3 regions of the Variovorax sp. P4_B11 genome follow, and region 1 is predicted to be linked to each of the others. Evidence: predicted binding sites of a transcription regulator. Region 1 holds the regulator's gene; each other region holds the start of a gene.
What was found. The regulator FliA, encoded in region 1, starts transcription of late flagellar genes. The targets are predictions, from matches to a motif close to CTAAAGTTTNNNNNNNNNNNGCCGNTA.
Positions count from the first base shown of each region.

Region 2: the regulator FliA is predicted to act here: its motif matches at 1,953-1,979, upstream of flgM (flagellar biosynthesis anti-sigma factor FlgM).
Region 3: the regulator FliA is predicted to act here: its motif matches at 5,152-5,178, upstream of AC1DYD_RS33955 (flagellin N-terminal helical domain-containing protein).

Region 1 covers NZ_JBFUHO010000060.1:1,989-9,040, forward strand. The annotation lists partial or broken gene flhF (flagellar biosynthesis protein FlhF) at 1-209, shown strand, start outside; gene AC1DYD_RS33205 (MinD/ParA family ATP-binding protein) at 220-1,101, shown strand; gene AC1DYD_RS33210 (RNA polymerase sigma factor FliA) at 1,144-1,878, shown strand; gene AC1DYD_RS33215 (SLAC1 anion channel family protein) at 1,968-2,945, opposite strand; gene AC1DYD_RS33220 (GlxA family transcriptional regulator) at 3,070-4,023, shown strand; gene AC1DYD_RS33225 (hypothetical protein) at 4,041-4,397, opposite strand; gene AC1DYD_RS33230 (ferritin-like domain-containing protein) at 4,484-4,951, opposite strand; gene AC1DYD_RS33235 (M20 aminoacylase family protein) at 5,060-6,235, opposite strand; gene AC1DYD_RS33240 (tripartite tricarboxylate transporter substrate binding protein) at 6,250-7,052, opposite strand, start outside.
Region 2 covers NZ_JBFUHO010000026.1:88,841-95,892, forward strand. The annotation lists gene AC1DYD_RS22370 (zinc-binding dehydrogenase) at 1-1,034, shown strand, start outside; gene AC1DYD_RS22375 (flagella synthesis protein FlgN) at 1,180-1,632, opposite strand; gene flgM (flagellar biosynthesis anti-sigma factor FlgM) at 1,629-1,925, opposite strand; gene flgA (flagellar basal body P-ring formation chaperone FlgA) at 2,204-2,905, opposite strand; gene flgB (flagellar basal body rod protein FlgB) at 3,117-3,524, shown strand; gene flgC (flagellar basal body rod protein FlgC) at 3,570-3,965, shown strand; gene AC1DYD_RS22400 (flagellar hook assembly protein FlgD) at 3,986-4,672, shown strand; gene flgE (flagellar hook protein FlgE) at 4,752-5,966, shown strand; gene flgF (flagellar basal-body rod protein FlgF) at 6,013-6,756, shown strand; gene flgG (flagellar basal-body rod protein FlgG) at 6,786-7,052, shown strand, end outside.
Region 3 covers NZ_JBFUHO010000063.1:15,661-22,712, forward strand. The annotation lists gene fliK (flagellar hook-length control protein FliK) at 1-575, opposite strand, end outside; gene AC1DYD_RS33935 (flagellar protein FliT) at 592-924, opposite strand; gene fliS (flagellar export chaperone FliS) at 954-1,376, opposite strand; gene fliD (flagellar filament capping protein FliD) at 1,399-2,847, opposite strand; gene AC1DYD_RS33950 (flagellar protein FlaG) at 2,890-3,237, opposite strand; gene AC1DYD_RS33955 (flagellin N-terminal helical domain-containing protein) at 3,390-5,054, opposite strand; gene fliE (flagellar hook-basal body complex protein FliE) at 5,461-5,778, opposite strand; gene fliF (flagellar basal-body MS-ring/collar protein FliF) at 6,060-7,052, shown strand, end outside.

The sequences.
Region 1 (7,052 bases):
GGCGGCTGCTGCAGGCGAAGGGCGAGTGGGCCGATCGAACGCGAATGCTGCTGAACCAGCTCACCGGGCGGCCGGTGCGTTCCAGCAGGCCGCTGACCGGCAACGCGCTGTTCGTGGGTGTCGGCAAGCTCTTCGTGCTGCTCGAAGCGCTCGGCACCGAGTCCACCGCGCCGACCCGGCAGCCCAGGGTGCTGGCGCAACAGGGTTGAGGAGCGACGCATGAGCAAGCTGGTTGCAGATCAGGCGGACGGATTGCGGCGCCTGCTGGCGCATACGCCCACGCGCGTCATCGCCGTCGCGGGCATGGGGCCCGGCGGTGGCGCCTCGGACGCCACCATGAACCTGGGCGCGGCCCTGGTCCATCAGGGCAAGGACGTGCTGGTCCTCGATGAGCACGGCGGCACGGCGGCGGCGATCTGCGCCGCCTGGGCCATCGACCCGCTCGGCGACCTGGCCGATGTCGCCGATCGGCGCTTGACCCGCGACGGCGCGATCGCCCGCGCCGACTGCGGCGTCGGCGTGCTGCCGGCACCGCTCGGCGATCGGCATGCCGAGATCGATCCGAGGGTGCTGTGTCCCGGCGGCGTGGTGCTGATCGACGCCCAGACCGACAGCGAGGGCCGGCTGTCGCCGCTGGCCCGGCTGGCGGACGAGTTGCTGCTGGTGCTGCAGCCGAACGCGGCGTCGATCACCGCGGCCTATGCGGGCATCAAGAGACTGCACTACGCGCACGGGCTGAAGCAGCTGCGCTTCCTGGTCGACGGCGTGGCCGGCGCCGAGGAGGCGCAACGGATCACCCACAACCTCGCCAGCACCGGCAGCCGCTACCTCGCGGTGTCGCTCGAGGCGGCCGGCTGGGTGCGTTCCGATCCACATCTGGCGGACGCGCGGCGTCTGCGGCAGACCGTGGTGGAGGCCTTCCCGGCCAGCCCGGCGGCGGTGGATTTCCGCCGCATCGCGGTCGACATGGCCGGCTGGCCCTGGCGCACGGCCGTTGCGCGCGGGCGCGGCCCGCGATCCGTCGCGGCGCCGCCGGGCGGTCCGCGCATCGACCTGCCGTCCCTTCGGGCGACGCCGGTGCCGAGCACGGCCGTCGCCTGAGCGAAACGAACCGATCAACCGTCAAGCAACAAAGGACCGCACGTGTACACCGCACAGGGCACCATTGAGAAGTCTCACCTGCTGGCGCAACACCAGCCGCTGGTGCGACGCATCGCGCTGCAGATGATCGCCAAGCTGCCGGCGAGCGTCGAGCTCGACGACCTGATCCAGGCCGGCATGCTGGGCCTGCTCGATGCGTCGAGCCGCTACCAGGACAACAAGGGCGCGCAGTTCGAGACCTTCGTCAGCCAGCGCATCCGCGGCGCCATGCTCGACGAGCTGCGTGCCAGCGACTGGGGCTCGCGCGGACTGCGCCAGTCGGCGCGCGCGGTCGAGAAGGCGATCCACGCGCTCGAGCACCGGCTCGGCCGATCTCCGACCGAAGGGGAGATCGCGAAGGAACTGAAGATGGACCTGGAGGCCTACCAGTCGCTGCTGCAGGAGATCCATGGTTGCCAGCTGGTCTATGTCGAGGACTTCGCGAAGGGCGAATCGGAGAATCCGTTCCTCGACCTGCACGCGCAGCAGGCCCGCAAGGGCCAGGGTGCCAGCGACGATCCGCTCGAGCAGCTGCTCGAGAGCGGCTTTCGCCACCAGCTGATCGACGCCATCTCGGCCCTGCCCGAGCGCGACCAGCTGCTGCTGAACCTGTACTACGAGGAAGAGCTGAACCTGCGCGAGATCGGCGCCATCCTCGAAGTCAGCCAGAGCCGGGTCTGCCAGCTGCACAGCCAGGCGATCAGCCGGCTGCGGGCGCGGCTGAAGGATCTTCTGTAGGCCGACGGCCGCCCGGGGCCCGGCCGTTCACCCACCACCATCTGCATGCGAAAAACCAGCAGCCGATTGCGTGCGAAGGCAACCCCGGCTCATGTGAACAGCGTTCCGTTGAGCGCGATCCGCACCGTCCGTACCGTAAGAACCGCCAACGCCAAGCTCAGCGCGCCCAGCAGCACTGTGGCGAGGACCCAGAGCGGCCCGCTCGCCCGGAATTGCGCATACTTCAGCGCTGCGTTGGCCAGCGCCGCCATCGGAAAGCCGATCGTCCACCAAGCCGGAGAAAACTCGATGCTCGGGCGGAACACTTTCGGCGCGACCACGGCGAACATGAACAGCCCGAAGTAGAAGAGCAGCGCGGCGAAGCGGTCGATGCCGCCAACGATACTGCTGTACGCGAGGAAGCCCACTGCGAAGGGCGCCACCAGAATCATCAATGACGGCGTCATTGCGGGCGCAAGCGGGTCGCGATGCACAAGCCGGCTGACGATCATCACGCAGAGCACGAGCGCCAGCACGGCGCCGACTGCGCCGGCAATCAGATTGAGTTCCGCAGTCCAAGCCATGGGCATGTGTCCGCCGGTCACGGCGATGTCGAGCGTGGCCACGCCCGGAATCAGCCAGGCCGGCACGGCGTGCGACGCCTCCACCTGACCTCTGAGCAGGCGGGAGACAACGACGAAGCTCAGCGCGAAAGTCGCCAGCACTCCCACGGTCCAGATGGCACGCGCGGCGGGCGCGTGATACGGCCCGACGACGGCGGACAGCAAGAGAACCGAGATCACGATGGTGCCGAAGAAGTTGCCGGCCACGGGGTGATGAAACTCTGCATGCACGGCCTCCGGATGCTTTGCGAGCTTCGCCAGATAGCCCAAAGAGACAAGCAGGAAGACGCCCAGAGCGAACGCTCCGATGGCCTCGCCGACAAAGGCCGGCGCACCCAGGCTGCTGTGCGCAAGTCGCCAGGCAAGGGCCAGCCCAGAGAGGCCCATGACCGATCCAAACAGGCTGACAGGCAGGTTGCGTACGGAAGATTCGCCATGCGGATACAACGGGAGGGACGGGTTCATGGACGGGCTTTGCACAGCAGGTTCCTTTGGCAGCTTTTGCAGGGACTGCTAGTTTCTGCCAAACTTCCGTCATCGCCCTTGCCAACGTACGGCGTTTTCTGCCAATCATTGGGCTTTGTCAGCCATGCGCATCGCCATACTCGCATTTCCCCGTGTCCAACTGCTTGATGTCGCAGGGCCTGCCGACGTATTCGCCGAGGCATCGCGCCAGCTCGGCAAGCCCCGTGCCTATCAGGTGCAGGTGATCGGCACCGAGGAAGGCATGCTCAAGACCAGCAGCGGGTTGCGCCTGGCCGTCGACGCGACCGTGGCGACCCATCGCGGGTCCATCGACACCTTGCTCGTCGCGGGCAGCCCCAACATCGAGGACATGGCGAGCGACGTCCAGTTGCACGACTGGCTGCGGCGCCAGTCTCGCGCCGTGCGACGCTATGGCTCGGTATGCACCGGCGCCTTCGTGCTGGCGGCCAGCGGGCTCCTCGACGGCAAGCGGGTGGCGACTCACTGGAATTCCGCTGCCCGCCTCGCGGCGGCATACCCCCGTACGTGCGTCGAAGCGGACGCCATCCATGTGAAGGACGGCAAGCTCTTCACCTCCGCCGGGGTGACCGCCGGCATGGATCTCGCACTCGCGATGGTGGAAGAGGATCACGGCCGCGAACTCGCGCTGCGCGTGGCGCGCGAGCTGGTGATGTTCCTCAAGCGTCCCGGCGGCCAGAGCCAGTTCAGTGCCCACCTGGCGGCGCAGACGTCCGAGCATTCCGGTGTGCGCGAGGTGCAGGACTACGTGCTTGCGAATCTGAAGGACGATCTGTCCGTGCCCGTCCTGGCGTCACGCGCAGGCATGAGCGAAAGGAGCTTCGCGCGGATCTTCCGCAGCGAGACCGGGACGACGCCCGCGGAGTTTGTCGAGAATGCGAGGATCGACGCAGCTCGTCGCTTGGCCGAGGAGTCGGACTTGCCGGCCAAACGACTGGCCGATGCGGTGGGCTATGCGAATGTGGACGGCTTTCGGCGGGCGTTTGGTCGTCGACTGGGTGTGAGCCTTGTGGAATATCGAAGGCGTTTCGCGAGATGACGATGCGGGTGCGTCGATCAGGGTTTGATTGATGGTCGGGGCAGGTATTCGGCCGCGCGCTCGTCCAGACCCACTAGCCAGAATCGCGCGTCCATGGCATCGCCGTGATATGACGCGGGCAGCCAGGCACCGAGTCTGCCGTACTCGGCATGCAACTCGTCCAGCGGCGGACATGTCGCATTGCCGGCTTGCTCGTCGAGCGCTCGTGCCAGCACGGGCCGCCAGGAGTCGGGCACCTGAATGGTGGGGAGATAGGTCGCAGCCATCCTCGCGGCTGTGCGCGGCAGGCGTTCAGCATCCGCACGAAGCACGCGCAGTACGGCGAACTCGTGCGGGGTCGGCGGTCTCGGCGAGTTCATATTGCTGTTCGGCACGGTTGATATTCGTTTGTCGCGCCTGCTTCGGCTCCGACGCGGGGCCAGTGCAACATTCATGCTGCCGACCGTGAGCGGCAGAAGGCTCAGGACACCGGCTTCGGCGAGAACGCCGCCACGTTGCCTGGCTTGCGCAGCATCTTGTCGACGTCCGCGGCGTGCAACTCCTCGGCGTGGATCATCTGCCGCGCGAACTCCTCCAGCGCCACCGAGCGGCCTCCCACGTGCGACAGCAGCTCGCGGTACAGGGCCAGCGCACGCGCCTCGGTGTCGAGCGATTCGCGCAGCATGGCGGCGATGTCGTGCTGGTGCGAATCGAGCAGTGGCCCGATCGCGAGCGAGGGGTAGTCGCCGAGCGTGGTGATCCACTCGCCGATCTGCTGCGCGTGCAGCAGCGATTCGTCGGCCTGTTCGCGCAGCCACGAGACGATGGGAATGCGGCCGAAACCAAACACCAAGAAGGAGTAGTGCGTGTAGCGCACCACGCCGGCCAGCTCGGCTTCAAGTAGCCGGTTGAGCACGGAGACGACCTTCGCCTGATCGAACTGTTCCATGTCAGCGCTTCCGGATGGAGGGGCGCATATTATGCGCCGCGCGCCGCACCGGCACGAAAGGTCAGCGAGAATGGCCTGCCATCAGCCGATGTACCGGTGCGCTATTCTTCAGGCCGCCAGGAAGCGCTCCGCCAGCAGCGCCCAGTACGCCGACCCGATCGCCACGTTGTCGTCGTTGAAGTCGTAGCCCGGGTTGTGCACCATGCAGGCGCCGGCACTGTCGCCGTCGCCGTTGCCGATGAACAGGTAGCTGCCCGGCAGCTTCTCGAGCATGAAGGCGAAGTCCTCGCTGCCCGGCAGGGCCGGCCCTTGCAGCGTGACCTTGTCGGCGCCGAGCAGTTCGAGCGCCACCTCGCGTGCGAAGGCGGTCTCCTCGGGCGTGTTGACCAGCACCGCATAGCCCGGCCGCCAGTCGATCCGCGCCGTGACACCGAAGCTCTCGGCCTGGGCGGCGATCAGCGCCTTCACGCGCCGCTCGAGCGTGGCGCGCACCTCGCGGTCGAGCGCGCGGATACTGATCTCCAGCGTCGCCTGCTGAGGGATCACGTTGTTGGCCTTGCCGGCGTGTATCGCGCCGACCGTGACCACGGCCATCTGCAGTGGGTCGACGTTGCGCGACACCACGGTCTGCAGCGCCATCACGATGCTGGCCGCCGCGACGACCGGGTCGGTCGCGCGGTGCGGCATGGCGCCGTGGCCGCCGACCCCGGTGAGGGTGACCGTGGCGTAGTCGGAGGAGGCCATCGCAGGGCCTTCGCGCAGCACCAGGCGCCCTTGCGGCATGCCCGGCATGTTGTGCATCGCGAAGATCGCATCGCACGGGTACTTGTCGAACAGCCCGTCGTTCATCATCCGCAGCGCCCCGCCGCCGCCTTCCTCGGCCGGCTGGAAGATCAGGTTCAGCGTGCCCGAGAAGCGGCCCCGCTCGGCCAGATGCCGGGCGGCGGCCAGCAGCATCGCGGTGTGGCCGTCGTGGCCGCACGCATGCATCACGCCGGCGTTGCAGCTGGCGTAGCCGAGGCCGGTGGCCTCGTCGATCGGCAACGCGTCCATGTCGGCGCGCAGGCCCAGCCGGCGCCGGCCGCTGCCGCGCACCAGCCGGCCCACCACGCCGGTGCCGCCGAGTCCGCGCTCGACCTCGTAGCCCCAGGCCTGCAGCTTCTCGGCCACCAGTGCCGCGGTGCGGTGCTCGTCGAAGGCGAGCTCGGGGTGGTGGTGGATGTCGCGTCGCAGGCCGATGAATTCTTCCGCCTGGCTGTGCAGTTGATCGAGGAGTGCGCTCATGGGATTCCTGTTGCCTATTGCGGTTGCAGGTTGATCGACTTGGCGATCGCACGGTAGCGTGCGGTCTCGTTCTCGTAGAACTTCGCCGCTTCGGCCAGCGACATCGGCGGCGCCGCCAACTGCGTCTGGGCCGCCAGCTGCGAGCGCACGCCGGGGTCCTTCAAGGTGGCGCCGATCGCCTTGTGCAAGCGCTGCACCACGTCTTCCGGCGTGTTCTTCGGCACCATGAAGCCGCTCCAGATCTGGAACGAGAAATCCTTCAGCTCCTTGCCCTCGCTCACGGTGGGCACGTTCTTCAGCAGCTCCGAGCGCTGGGCGCCGAGCTGGCCGATCACCTTCAGCCGACCCTGGTCGGCCATCGCGCCCATGCCGGCGCTGTACACCAGCACCGCGAAATCGACCTGGCCGCCGCCGATGTCCTGCAACAGCGGTGCGTTGCCCTTGTAGGGTGCATGGATCAGCTGGATGCCGGTGCGGCGCTGCACGTCCTCGAGGATCAGGTGGTAGAGCGAGCCGATGCCCACGCTGCCGTAGGTCAGCGGCTTGTCGCCCGACTTGCGCGCCAGCGCGATCAACTCGTCGATGTTGTTGGCGGGGAGTTCCTTGCGCGCGACCACCACCATCACCGCATCGGTCACCGGATGCACCAGGCGGAAGTCCTCGGCCTTGAGCTTCACGGCGGCGTTGGCCAGCGGCGCAAGGATGACTTCGTTGGGCGAGCCCTGGAACAGGTAGTAGCCGTCGGCGGGCGCCGCCAGCACCTTTTGCGCGGCCAGCGCGCCGGCGACGCCGCCGAGGTTCTCGACGATCACCTGTT
Region 2 (7,052 bases), on a different contig from region 1:
CCCATGAAGTGATCGTGCGGGTCGAGGCCGCGCCGATGAATCCGTCGGACCTCGGTCTGCTGTTCGGCGCCGCCGACCTGCGCACCGCCAAGGCATCGGGAACGGCGTCGAGGCCGGTCGTTAGCGCCGGCATTCCGGAAGCCGCGATGAAGAGCATGACCGGGCGCCTGGACCAGTCGATGCAGGTCGGCAACGAAGGTGCCGGCGTGGTCGTGGCGGCCGGCGCCGGGCCCGAGGCGCAGGCCTTGCTCGGCAAGACCGTGGCGGCGCTCGGCGGCGCGATGTACACGCAGTACCGCTGCATCGCCGCCGCCCAGTGCATGGCGCTGCCCGAGGGCACGACGGCGGCCGAAGGCGCTTCGGCCTTCGTCAACCCGCTGACCGCGCTCGGCATGGTCGAAACCATGCGGCGCGAGGGCCACAAGGCGCTGGTGCACACCGCCGCGGCGTCGAACCTGGGCCAGATGCTGAACCGGATCTGCCTCAAGGACGGCATCGATCTGGTGAACATCGTGCGCAAGAAGGAGCAGGAAGACCTGCTGCGCGGCCTCGGCGCGAGGTACGTCTGCAACACGGAGTCGCCCACCTTCATGCAGGATCTCACCGATGCGCTGGTCGCCACCGGCGCCACCCTGGCCTTCGACGCCATCGGCGGCGGCAAGCTGGCGGGCCAGATCCTGACCTGCATGGAAGCGGCGCTGAACAAGACCGCCACCGAATACAGCCGCTACGGCTCCAGCACCCACAAGCAGGTCTACATCTACGGCGGTCTCGACCGCGGGCCGACCGAGTTCATGCGCGGTTTCGGCATGACCTGGGGCATGGGGGGCTGGCTGCTGTTCCCGTTTCTGCAGAAGATCGGGCCGGAAGGTGCGGCGAAGCTCAAGGCACGGGTGGCGGCCGAGCTGAAGACCACCTTTGCGAGCCGCTACACCGCAGAGCTGTCGCTGGTCGAGGCGCTGAGCCTGGACCGGATCGCGGTCTATTCCCGCCACGCGACCGGCGAAAAAGCCCTGCTCAACCCCAACAAATAGTTGCGGCCCCCTCGGGGGGCAGCGACCCRCACGMAGTGGGGGAGCGTGGGGGCAATCCAGGCCGGCGCCGGGCCGCCCCAAGGCGGCCTGCGGCCCCCTCGGGGGGCAGCGACCCRCACGMAGTGGGGGAGCGTGGGGGCAATATTCAGCCCAGGGCCAAGCGGTTGCCGCCGCCCGCCGTCCTGCGGGTGCCGTCCGGGCCGTAGAACAGCTGCACGCTCGATTGCAGGAAGTGCAGCGCGCGCTGCGTGAAATCGAGGTGCGTGTGGACCATCGAGCCATTGCGCAAGTTGCGCGCCTTGGCCTTTTCGGCCAGTTCCAGCAGGGACGTCCAGGCCTGGCGCGTCGCCTCGCCGGCGGCTGCCGCCGCGGCATCGGCGCCGGCCGGGCCGGGCTCGAATCCCAGCGCCACCTGCGCCGTCTCGCGCTGGCGGTCGAGCGTCGCCATGCGATCCAGCAGCGCGACCTTCTGTTCGGTGATCGACCCCAGTTCGCCGAAGCGGGCATCCGTCATGGCCTGTTCTTCCTGGTCGAGCACCGACAGGAACTCCTCGACGCAGGTCTTTTCCGCGTGCAGATAGAGCAGCATGGTGTTCATGGCTTCGGTTCCGTATCGAGCAGGTCGCGCACGCTGGCCAGCAGGCCGCTGGCGATGCGCTCGGGGTGAACCTGATAGCGACCCGCGCGAATGTCCTCGCGGATCGCCGCGACGCGCGCAGCGTCGAAGTCGCTGCCACCGGGCGCGCTGGGCATGGTTCGCACTTGTCCCATGGCTTGCGCTCCGTCCGTGGCGGGCGCCGCAGCGCCATCGACGCCGCGGGTCGCGGCAGCTCCCGCCTTGGTCGGGCGGCTGGGGGGCGTGGCCGAGGGGCCGGGTGGATCGATTTTCAAGATGATTCCTCAAAGGGCTGACCCGTATATCGGCGGACGCAGCAAGAACTTTAGGCCGAAGTTTGCACAAATTTCGAGGCGCGGCGAAGGTGGAAAACCAGGCCAGCCAGGCCGGCGCCGGGCCGCCCCAAGGCGGCCTGCGGCCCCCTCGGAGGGCAGCGAGTACAGGCAGTGACGGAGCGTGGGGGCAATCCAGGCCGGCGCCGGGCCGCCCCAAGGCGGCCTGCGGCCCCCTCGGGGGGCAGCGAGTACACGCAGTGACGGAGCGTGGGGGCCATCTATTGGGCGAGTCGGACCTGGCCGTCTTCGGTCGCCACGCCGGTGAGCAATCGGCCGTCGCGGGTCCGGGCCTGCACGCTGGCGCCGACCTCCGCGCGGGTCATCGCCTTGCCTTCGGTGCTGATCGCGAATCCGGCGCCCTGGGCCACCAACTGCACGGTCTGGCCCTGCAGGATCACGACCACGCCGCGCATCGACTCCTTGCGCAACGGGGCGCCGGCGGCGATCCGGTGGGCGGCCACCACGCCCTGCAGCGCCGAGGCCTCGGTGACCACCGAGCGCGGCAGGTCGCCGAGGTCGCCGTTGCGCTCGGTCACGTCGGCGGCGCCCAGGGCTTGTCCGGCCTCGATCGCACGCGCGGCGACGAAATAGCGGCCTTCGACCGCGACCTGGGCCGGCACGAAGCGGGTCCAGGGTTTGTCGCCGCGGCAGCGCAGGCCGATGGAGATGCGGCCACGCGGTGCGGTGCCGTGAGGCAGGAAGGCCTCGAAGTCGTCGCAGGGCGGCAGCGTGCCGGCGGCCTGGGTGCTGAAGCTGAACTTGCCGGGCAGTCCGGCGGTCTGCTTCTGCAGCAAGTCTTCGATCGCCGTCCGTGCGCCCTCGGGCAGCGGCGCCGCCGCGATGGAGGAGGCGCCCGCCAGGGCCATCAGGCCGGGCAGCGCGAAGCGCAGGAAGCGGGTCCGGGAGGGACGGTGTTGCATGGGAGTGCCTCGGGAAGCGCGGGTGGGATACAGAAGGGGAAACGCACCGGCGCCGGGTCATTCTAGGAACGGACCCCTCGGCGCGAAGCGGCGAAGTGCTGGCGAAAACCCTCTTTGTTCCGCCCATTGCAAACGCGATGCATGCATAGACTCGCTTTCCATCTGTCGCCATGCCGTCTTGTGCGGACGCGACGCCAACCGATGGAACCCCATGATCGACAAGCTCGATGCGGCACTTGCCTTCAACCGCGAAGCCCTCAATCTCCGGGCCCAGCGCCAGGAAGTGCTGGCGGCCAACATTGCCCACGCCGACACGCCGAACTACAAGGCGCGTGACTTCGATTTCGCCAGCCGGTTGACTCAGGCGATGGAACAGGGCCGGCAGTCGCAGTCCTTCGCGCTGGCGACGACCTCGTCGCGCCACCTGGCCGGCGAGTCGAAGACGATGCCCGACCAGGACCTGCTCTATCGCGTGCCGAGCCAGTCGAGCATCGACGGCAACACGGTCGAGATGGATGCCGAGCGCATCAACTTCGCCGACAACGCGCTGCGCTACGAGTCGAACCTGACGGTGATCAACGCCAAGATCAAGTCGCTGCTGTCGGCTGTCCAGCAGTAAGCGGCAGGAACAAGAAAGAACGCCATGCCGCTTCCCAGTGCTTCGATGAACATCTTCAACGTGGCGGGTTCCGCCATGGCCGCGCAGTCCCAGCGCATGAACGTGACCGCGAGCAACCTCGCCAATGCCGAAAGCATGGCCGGCCCCGATGGCCAGCCCTACCGCGCCAGGCAGGTGGTGTTCGAGGTCGCGGCCTCGGGCCAGCAGGACATCGGCGGCGTCAGGGTCGCCGGTGTGATCGAGGACTCCGCGCCCGCCAAGCTGGTCTTCGACCCCAAGAATCCGCACGCCAATGCCGATGGCTATGTCGCGATGCCCAACGTCAATGTGGTCGAGGAGATGACCAACATGATCTCGGCCTCGCGCAGCTACCAGGCCAATGTCGAGGTCCTCAACACCGCCAAGACGCTGATGGTCAAGACACTGACCATCGGCCAGTAACAACACCCGAGAAAGCGCATATGGCCATCACCGACACCTCCTCCATTACCGGCGCCAACGCGGCCAGCGCAGCGGCCAGCACCGCCAGCGTCGCCAATGCCGACAGCGAGCAGCGCTTCCTGAAGCTGCTGGTGACGCAGCTCAACAACCAGGACCCGCTCAATCCGATGGAGAACGCCGAGCTGACTTCGCAGCTGGCACAGATGAGCACGGTGAGCGGCATCGAGAAGCTCAACAGCACGCTGTCGGGCCTGGTGAGCCAGACCGGCTCCAACCAGGTGCTGCAGGCGGCCTCGCTGATCGGCTACAACGTGCTGTCGCCCGGCAACACGCTGGCCACCAAGGATCCGGAGGCGGGCAAGGACCCCGCGGCGCAGGCCTTCGCCGTGCAGCTGCCGGGCACGGCCGCCGACGTCGAGATCAAGATCGTCGACGCCTCGGGCAAGACCGTGCGCACGATCGAGGCCGGCGCCATGACCGAAGGCGTGAACGCCGTCACCTGGGACGGCAAGGACGACGCCGGCAACGCGGTGCCCGCGGGCAGCTACAAGTTCACGGTGGCTGCGAGCAACAGCGGCACCGCCGTGGAAGCCACGGCACTGACCTTCGCGCAGGTCGCGGCGGTCAAGCAGGGCACCGGCGGCGTCACGCTCGAACTGGCATCGGGCCAGAGCATCGCGCTGTCCGACGTGCGGATGTTCCTCTGAGGAGCGTCGCGCGCTTTCATCCGGCGGCGGCTTTCCGGCTGCAGGCCTTCTCTTCAATGCTTCGAACCAAGGATTCATCATGAGCTTCTCCCAGGGCGTCAGCGGGCTCGGCGTGGCCGCCGCGAACCTCGATGTGATCGGCAACAACATCGCCAATTCGGGCACCATCGGCTTCAAGTCGGCGGCCGCGACCTTCCAGGACATCTATGCGGGCTCGCGCATCGGGCTCGGTGCCTCGGTGTCCGGCGTGGTGCAGAACTTCACGCAGGGCGTGACGCAGACCAGCAGCCGACCCTTGGACGTCGCGATCCTCAGCGGCGACGGCTTCTTCCGCATGACCAGCACCAGCGGCGAAGTCATGTACTCGCGCAACGGCCAGTTCACCAAGGACAAGGACGGCTACATCGTCAATTCCGGCGGCCTGCGCCTGACCGGCTACGGCGTGAATGCCAGCGGCGGCATCAACGGCGGCACGCCGTCGGCGATCCAGATCCCGACCCAGGCCATGACGCCGAATGCGACCACCAGCGTCGACGCCGAGTTCAATCTCGATGCGCGCAACACGGTGCCGACCACGACGCCGTTCGACCCCACCGATTCGGCCACCTTCAACTATTCCAACGCCGCCGGCCCGATCTACGACTCGCTGGGCAATGCGCATGACCTGTCGGTCTACTTCGTGAAGACCGGCGCCAATGCCTGGAGCGTCTACGGCACGGCCGACGGCGCGCCGATCAACGGCGGTGCCGCGTTGTCCGCCATGACCTTCGACACCAACGGCAACCTCACGGCGCCCGCGGGCGGCGCGATCACGCTGCCGGCGCTGAATTTCGCCAACGGCTCGTCGCCGGTCAACATCAATGTCGACCTCAGCGGCACGACGCAGTTCGGCACCGCCAACGGCATGAGCAAGCTGAGCCAGGACGGCTACACCTCCGGCGTGCTGACCTCGTTCTCGATCAACCCGGACGGCACCATCACCGGCAAGTTCTCCAACGAACAGTCCAAGCTGATGGGCCAGGTCGTGCTGTCGTCCTTCGCGAACCCGAACGGGCTCGAGCCGAAGGGCGACAACATGTATGCCGAGACGCAGGCCTCGGGCGCGGCCCTGACCAGCACGCCGGGCGAAGGCACCAAGCAGGGCTCGCTGGCCGCGGGCGCGCTCGAAGCCTCCAACGTCGACCTGACCGCGGAGCTGGTCAACCTGATCGTCGCGCAGCGCAACTACCAAGCCAATGCGCAGACCGTCAAGACCCAGGACCAGGTCATGCAGACGCTGATGAACATCCGCTGAGGCGGAGTTCCGAACCGTCGCAGTCCCTCAACAGCAGGAGCACACAGTGGATCGAATGTTGTATGTCGCCCTGAGCGGCGCCAAGCAGGCCATGGAGCAGCAGGCCTCGGTCGCCAACAACATGGCGAACGTCTCGACCCCGGGCTTCCGGGCGCAGATCAACACCTTCCGCGCGGTGCCGGTGGTCGGCGAGGAGGCGCCGACGCGCGCCTTCGTCGCCGCGACCACGCCGGGCGCCGACTTCAGCCACGGCCCCTTGACCGAGACCGGCCGCGACCTCGACGTCGCGGTGCGCGGCGAGGGCTGGCTGGTGGTGCAGGCACCGGGCGGCGGCGAGGCCTACACCCGGGTCGGCAATCTGCAGGTCGGTGCCGATGGCCAGGTGATGACGATGGGCGCACGGCCGGTGGTCGGCGACGGCGGGCCGCTGGTGATCCCGCCCGGCTCGACCGTGACGATCGCCTCCGACGGCTCGATCGCGGCCCGCGGCCCCGGCGACCCCGCAACGGGCGTGCCCGAGGTCGGCCGCCTGAAGCTGGTCAACCCGCGCAACGCCGACCTGGTGCGCGGCGACGACGGCCTGTTCCGCATGCGCGATGGGCTGCCGCCGGCCCAGGCCGACGACAGCGTCGTCGTCGCCGCCGGCATGGTCGAAGGCAGCAACGTCAATCCGGTCGAGGCCATGGTGGCCATGATCGCCAACGGCCGCAGCTTCGAGATGCAGATGAAGTCGATCCAGACCGCCGACACCAACGCGCAGTCGGCCAACAAGCTGCTGGCCTACGGCTGAGCCGCAAACCCCCTCGCAGGAGTAATTCAATGATTCGTTCCCTCTACGTGGCCAAGACCGGCCTCGAAGCCCAGCAGACGCAGCTCGATGTCGTGTCCAACAACCTGGCCAACGTCGGCACCACCGGCTTCAAGCGCAGCCGCGCGGTGTTCGAGGACCTGATGTACCAGAACCTGCGCCAGGTCGGCGGCCAGACCTCCGACCAGACGCGTCTGCCCTCCGGCCTGCAGGTCGGCACCGGCGTGCACGTGGTCGCGACCGAACGCATCCATGCGCAGGGCAACATGACCAAGACC
Region 3 (7,052 bases), on a different contig from region 1:
AGCGCAAGCGGCGACGACGTGGTCGCAGCGCCCGGCGACGCGGCCGCGGGCGCAAGCGCTTCGACGGCGCGCTGCGCGGCCAGCGGCGTGGCCCACTGCGCCTGCGGCTCCTGCATCAGTTGCGCCAGCGGCCGGATGCCGGATGCGAATTCGACCAGATGGGACTCGTAGAACAGGCCGCTGTGATCGACGGTCTGCGCCAGCGCGCGCGCAAGCTCGGGCACCGGAGGTGCCTGCCGCGACGGCCAGGCGGGCGCAACGCCGCGCACCGGTCCGGGATCGGATTCGAGATCGGCCAGCACCGCGCTGATGACGCGCGCCGCCACCGACAGTTCGGCCTCCCGCTCCAGAGGCTGCTGCGGCGCCGCTGCGGCCGGCAGGCTCGTCGGCCTTCCGGGCAGCACGCGGTCGAGCGCGGCCTTCGACGGCAGGCGGATGTCGTTCTCGACCTTCAGCACTCGCGCCACCGCACCAGGCGAGCCGATCTCGGCTTCGGCCTTGATCGCGAGCACGTCCGGCCGCGGCGACGCCTTGACGGCAAGCAGCGCATCGATCAGTCCGGTGAGTCCACTCATGGGCAGCTCCTGCGCTTCAGTGCGGCGGCCCGTAGGCCTTGCCCAGGCTGCGCTGCTGTTGCAGGTGGCCCATGTGGGCGATCAAGCGCTCGATCTGCGGCTTGACCAGCCCGCAGACCTCGTCCTGGTCGGCGCGGATCCGCTCGATGAGGCGCAGCGCTTCCTCGAACTGGCTCGCATCCAGTGCCTCCAGCGGCACCAGCACCTTGAGCCGCTCGACGATCGCCGCGCATTGCGCCTCCAGCGCGGGAAGGCGGCCCCACTCCTTGGAGCGGGCCAGTTCCGCCATGCGTGCGACGCCCGAGGCCAGTTGCCCGTAGCAATGCACGACTTCACTCCTGGTCGCCATGGTGTCCCCTGTGTTGGTCGGCGGCCGCGTCAAGCGCGCCCCGGGCCGGCGTCGATCTCGCGCCAGGCCGATGCAATGTCTTCGAGAAGGCCATCGGCTTCGTCGAGCGCCCGCGTGTCGTTGCGCAGGTTGGCATGGAGGAGCCTCTGGATGATGTAGCCGTAGAGCGCCGACAGGTTGGCCACCAGGGCCTCGCCTTCGGGGCCCGCGGCCTTGGCGTCGAGTGCGGCCTTGAGGCCGTTGTCGACGATGTCGATCGCCTTGGAGATGGCGTTTCCCTTGGGCCCGATGTCGCCGTTCGACATGTGGTGGCGGGCCATGCCGATGGTCGACTTGGCGCCATCGAACAGCATGCAGATGAGCTGGTGCGGCGAGGCGCTCATGGCGCCGGTCTCCACGCCGACGCGGGCATAGGCGCCGGCGCCGGTCCTGGCAGTGTGCGGGGTGTACATCGGGATCTTTCGGTGGGTTGCGTCAGTTGCTGCTGGCATTCATCGCGTCGAACTGCTGCGTCAGGTAGGTCATGGTGCTCTTCATGCTGTTGATCAGCACGTCGAGCTGGTTGAACTGCTTGCGGTAGCGGTCCACGGTGTCGTTGACCCGGGTTTGCATCGCGTTGTACTGATCGTCGAGCTCCTTGATCGTCGAAGTCACGCCGTCGGTGGCCACCTTGAGGGAGCCGCCGGTCTGGGTGAGATCGTCGACCAGTGCATCCAGCTGCTTGCCGTAGCCCGCCGTGCTTCCGGTCGCGCTCGCGAAGAGCTTCGAGACCCCTTCCAGGTTGGTGTCGAGCGCCTTGTCCAGCTTGGTCGTGTCCACCGCCAGCGTGCCGTCCTTCTGGAACCCGACACCGATCTCGGTCAGCACCTTGAAGTCGTTGGCGCCGCCGGCCTGCGGCGTCGTGAGCGCCTGGCGGATCCGGGTCTGCAGGTTGCGCAAGGTCGAGTCGCCCATCAGCGCGGCACCGGTCTTGGTGTCGGCGTCGTAGGCGGTCAGGCTGCTCGCGGTGCTCTGGAGGCTGTTGTAGGCCTTGACGAAATCATTGATGGCGGTCTTCACCGAGGCCGTGTTGGCCTTCATCGAGAGACCGGTCGTGCCGGTTTGAACCAGCGTCAGCGTCGTGCCCTGGATCGCTTCCTTGACCGTGTTGCTCGCACTGGTGATCGCAATGCCGTTGACGCTGAGCTTGGCGTTCTGCGCCGCGATGGTCTGCTGCAGGTTCTGCGTGCCGGCCGGATCGTTGTTCAGCAGGCTCTGCAGTCCGGCGTCGCCATCGACCGCGATCCGCATGCTCGAGGTCTCGCCGGTCTGCGTCGAGACCAGCACCAGGCGATTCGGCGTGCCGCTGCCGTCGTTGACGATGCTGGCCGTGACGCCGGCATCGGCCGCATTGATCGCATCGCGGATGCCACCCAGCGTGTTGTCGGTGGGATCGATGGTGATGGACTTCGCGGCACGCGACGCATCGGGCGTGAAGGCGGCGCCGCTGTACTTGCCGGTGGCCGCGTCCAGCGCCCCCCCGCTGATGGTGCCGAACTCGATCGTGATCTTGCCGTTGCCGATCGCGGTGGTGGTGCTGGCCTGCCCCGCCGTGATCGCCGACTGCGCCTGGGCCAGCTGCGACACGGTGATGCTGTAGTTGCCGGCGGCGCTGGCATCGGTCGACGAGGCGGCCAGGATGCCGCTCACCGTGGGCGTTCCCGTGACGGTCTGGAACAGCGCCGGGTCGCCCAACTTCTTGGCGGCGGTCTGCAGGACGCCCAGCGCGCTTTGCAGCGTTCCGTAGGCGGACAGCTTGCTGGTATAGCTCTTCGCCTTGGCGTCCAGGGCCACCAGGGGCTGGCTTTCCGCCGTCTGGAGCTGGGTCAGGAGCGTCGCCAGATCGAGGTTGGAACCGACGCCCAGGCTGCTGATCGTTGCCATCTTGCTGCTTTCTTGAACTGCGTAGGAAAAGAGGTGCGTGCTTCAGGCCTGATGGCTCACCAGCAGCCCGCGCGCCTTGCCCATGACCTTCGCGATGCGAACCACTTCCTCGGTCGGAATCTGGCGGATCACCTCGCCGTTGGCCTGGTCGACCACCTTCACGATGACCTTGTCGGTGTCCTTGTCGATCTCGAACTGCAGGCTGATCGAACGGCTCTCGAGCGAGGCGTTGACTTCGCGCACCGCCGTCTCGATCTGCGCAGGCGTCGCCTGCGCCACCGCGCCCGCGGCCGTCTCTGCCGCCGCGGCCGTGGTACCCGCGACGGGACCGGCGAGCAGTTGCGTCCATGGCGTTTCTTTGGCGGGAATGGCTGGCAGCGGGTTCGACATGATTTCAATCCTGGTTGCGGGGTTCGCTGTGCTCTGCGGCCTCGCCATGAGGCATGGCCGCAGAGGACAACGCAGGCGGCGGGGCCTGCGGTGGCCAGGCCCTCCCTTGCAGGAGGGGCCCGGCATTCCTTTCCTTTTCTGTTCTCTTCCGATTAACGCAGGAGGGACAGCACGCCTTGCGTGGTCTGGTTGGCCTGGGCCAGCACCGAGGTACCGGCTTGCTGCAGGATCTGGGCGCGCGTCATGTTCGACACTTCCACCGCGTAGTCCGCGTCTTCGATGCGCGAGCGCGACGAGGACAGGTTGGTGACGGTGGTGCCGAGGTTGGCGATCGTCGAGTCGAAACGGTTCTGCACCGCACCCAGCGAACTGCGCAGCTTGTCGACCTTCGACAGGGCGGCGTCGATGGCGGCGAGCGGATCGACCGTCTTGGTCGAGTTGCTGACGGCTTGCGTCGTGACCTTGCCCGGATGGGCGGAGTCCGCATAGACCACGCTGCCGGCCGAGTCGGTGACCACGCCATTGGCGTTCAGGTTGACGTTCTCGGCTGCGACAGTGGTCAGGCCGGCGACGCCCATGAAGGCACCCGTCACCGCGCCGCCGGCGGCTGCCACCGCGTAGGCCGCCGTGGCGCCTGCGCCGTCGATGTCGATCGAACCGGCGCCGGCGTTGATCAGGGCCGAGACCTGGCCCGCCGTTGCACCTTCGTTGGCCACCGTGAAGGCGTTCGCGCCTGCTGCCGCGCCGCTCGCGTTGACCGTGTACTTGGCGCCGGTGCTGGCGATCGTGATCGAGTCGCCGGCGGTCGTCATGCCGTTGGTCGAATCGACCAGGTTCGTCAGCGTGGCCGCCACCGTGGTGCCGCTGCCGGTCTTGGTCAGGTTGTTCGAGGCGTCGAGGTACAGCGTGGAACCGTCGGCCGCATCGGTCAGGTTGCCGTTGCTGTCGATCTTGACGTCCGTCGAGTAGCTGCCGAGCTTGACCGTCGCGGTCACGCTGGTACCGGCGGCCGGCGTCAGCGAAGTCAGGGTGTTCGCCTGGGTGCGTGCGGCTTCCGCGGCCGTGTAGCTCTTGGTCGACGCGTTGTAGGTGTAGGTCGCCGCGCCGGTGATGCTCACGGTGCCGCCGTTCTGCATCTTCGCCAGCACGTCGTCCGCCTTGGCGCCGTTGGCCGCCGCGGTCAGGGTGCGCGAGTAGGCCGTGACGCCGTTCGTCGTCGCGCCGGCCGCGAAACCCGCCACCAGCAGGTCGCTGGCACCGGCCTGCTTGTTCTTCGAGCCCGTGCCGTCGACGTTGAAACCATCGAGACCCAGGGTCTTCGCGCTGATTTCCTGCAGGTCGATGTCGATCGTCTCGCCGTCATTGGCACCGACCTGGACGGTCAGCTTGCCGGCGTCGGCCGAGAGGACCTTCACGCCGTTGAACTGGGTCTGTTCCGACACGCGGTTGATTTCGTCGAGGCGCTGGGTGATTTCAGCCTGGATCGAGGACAGGTCGCTGTCCGAGTTCGTGCCGTTGGCGGCTTGCACCGACAGTTCGCGAACGCGCTGCAGGTTGTTGTTGACTTCGGTCAGCGCGCCTTCGGTCGTTTGAGCGATCGAGATGCCGTCGTTGGCGTTGCGGGTCGCTTGCGTCAGGCCCTTGATGTTGGCCGTGAAACGGTTCGCGATGGCCTGGCCGGCGGCGTCGTCCTTGGCGCTGTTGATGCGCATACCGGAAGACAGGCGCTCGATCGCGGTGTTCAGCGACGATTGCGACTTGTTGAGGTTGTTCTGCGTGAGCAGCGAGAGACTGTTGGTATTGATGACTTGCGCCATGCTCGACTCCTGTTTGACAAAGGTTGTGGACTTCCGGCCTCTGGCCGTAACGCTGGACCTGCTCTCGCCGTGAGACTCAGGCCACCGTTGGATCAGTTATCGGCAGGCCCCCTGAAACCTTTAGGGAGGCATTGAGAAAACCCCCAGGTTGGCTCACTTCGTGTAGCCGCCCACCCCCTTTCAGGGGGCGCAGCCAGCGGCCCGGCGAAGCCGGTTCCGCGGCTGCCCACGAAGGGCGCGCTGCGCGCAGCCGAAGAGCAGACGCAGCGCCGGCTTCCCCGGCCGGCGCAGCCAGGCCCGTTGGGGGAACACCGCGGAACCGGCTTCGCCGGGCCGCTGGTGTTGCCCCCGGCAGGGGGTGGGCGCCCGGACACGAAGTGCCGGGCAACCTGGGGGCGAGCCACACTCAAGCCGGCAGGTTCATCACCTCTTGATAAGCGCTCACCAGCCGGTTGCGCACCTGCAGCCCGGTCTGGAACGCCACGTTGGCCTTCTGCAGGTCGACCATGACGTCGTTCAGCGCGATGCCCGGCTTGCCGAGTTCGAAGGACTCGGCCTGGCCGTAGGCCCTGGTCTGCGCGCCGCTGATGTTGTCCAGCGAGCGCTTGAGTTCGGCGGCGAAGCCACCGGTTTCGGTGGGTGCGGCGGCGGCGGGCGAGAAGCCGGCCTGCACGGCGGTGGCCCGCATCTGTTGCAGGACGGATTCGATGGCGGTGATCGACATGGGCTTTCCTTTGTTTACTTTGGTGTTGCTATAGAAGCGCCCAGGCGCTCCGTCGTCCTTTCAGCGTAGCAAGGGAAGACCCCGATACAAGCCGCCAACAGACGGCAAAAGCCCCCGCTGTTCGGTCTATCGAATTTGTTACGGCTGCTCACAATCAACCGCGAAACGACAAGCCCGCTGACGACTTCAACGCCCTACGGCATGACCTCTGAACAACAACCTCACTCCCTCCGCATGACGACGCACCTGCCCGGCGCACCGGCCATGGCGAGGATCCGCGCATGAGTTCGACGGCACCGGCGATCGCTGCGCCCGCGACGTCCTCGCTCCCCCCGCTGCTCGAGCGCCTGCGGGCCCAGCCGAAGCTGCCGATCGTCATCGGCGCCGCGGCGCTGGTGACCGCCGTGGCCGCGTTCACGCTGATGAACCGCGGCCCCGACTACAAGGTGCTCTACACCAACGTCTCGGATCGCGACGGCGGCGCGATCATCGCCTCGCTGCAGCAGATGAACGTGCCCTACAAGTTCGCCGAAGGCGGCGGCGCGATCCTGATCGCCGGCGACAAGGTGCCCGAGGTGCGGCTCAAGCTCGCCGCCCAGGGCCTGCCGAAAGCCGGCGGCGTCGGCTTCGAACTGATGGACAACCAGAAGTTCGGCACCAGCCAGTTCGCCGAGCAGGTCAACTACCAGCGCGCGCTCGAGGGCGAGCTGGCGCGCTCGATCGAATCGGTCGGCACGATCGAGTCGGCGCGGGTGCACCTCGCGCTGCCGAAGCCCTCGCTGTTCGTGCGCGAGCAGAAGAAGCCCTCGGCCTCGGTGGTGCTGACCCTGCAGCGCGGCCGCAGCATCGACGAAGGCCAGGTCAGCGCCATCGTCCACATGATCTCCAGCAGCGTGCCGGAGCTCGACCCGAAGGCGGTCACGGTGGTCGACCAGCGCGGCAACCTGCTGTCGGCGGCCAACAGCGGCGCCCGCGGCCTGGACGTGAGCCAGCTCAAGTACGCGCAGGAAATCGAGCAGGGCTACATCCGCCGCATCGAGGCGATCCTGCAGCCGATCGTCGGCGCCAACAACGTGCGCGCCCAGGTCGCGGCCGACATCGACTTCTCGGTGATGGAACACACCGACGAGAAGTACAAGCCCAACCAGGAGCCCGGCAAGGCCGCGATGCGCAGCCAGCAGTCGAGCGAATCGCTCCAGCAGGGCGGCACGCCGCCCGGGGGCGTGCCCGGCGCCCTGTCGAACCAGCCGCCCGGCACCCCGAGCGCGCCGATC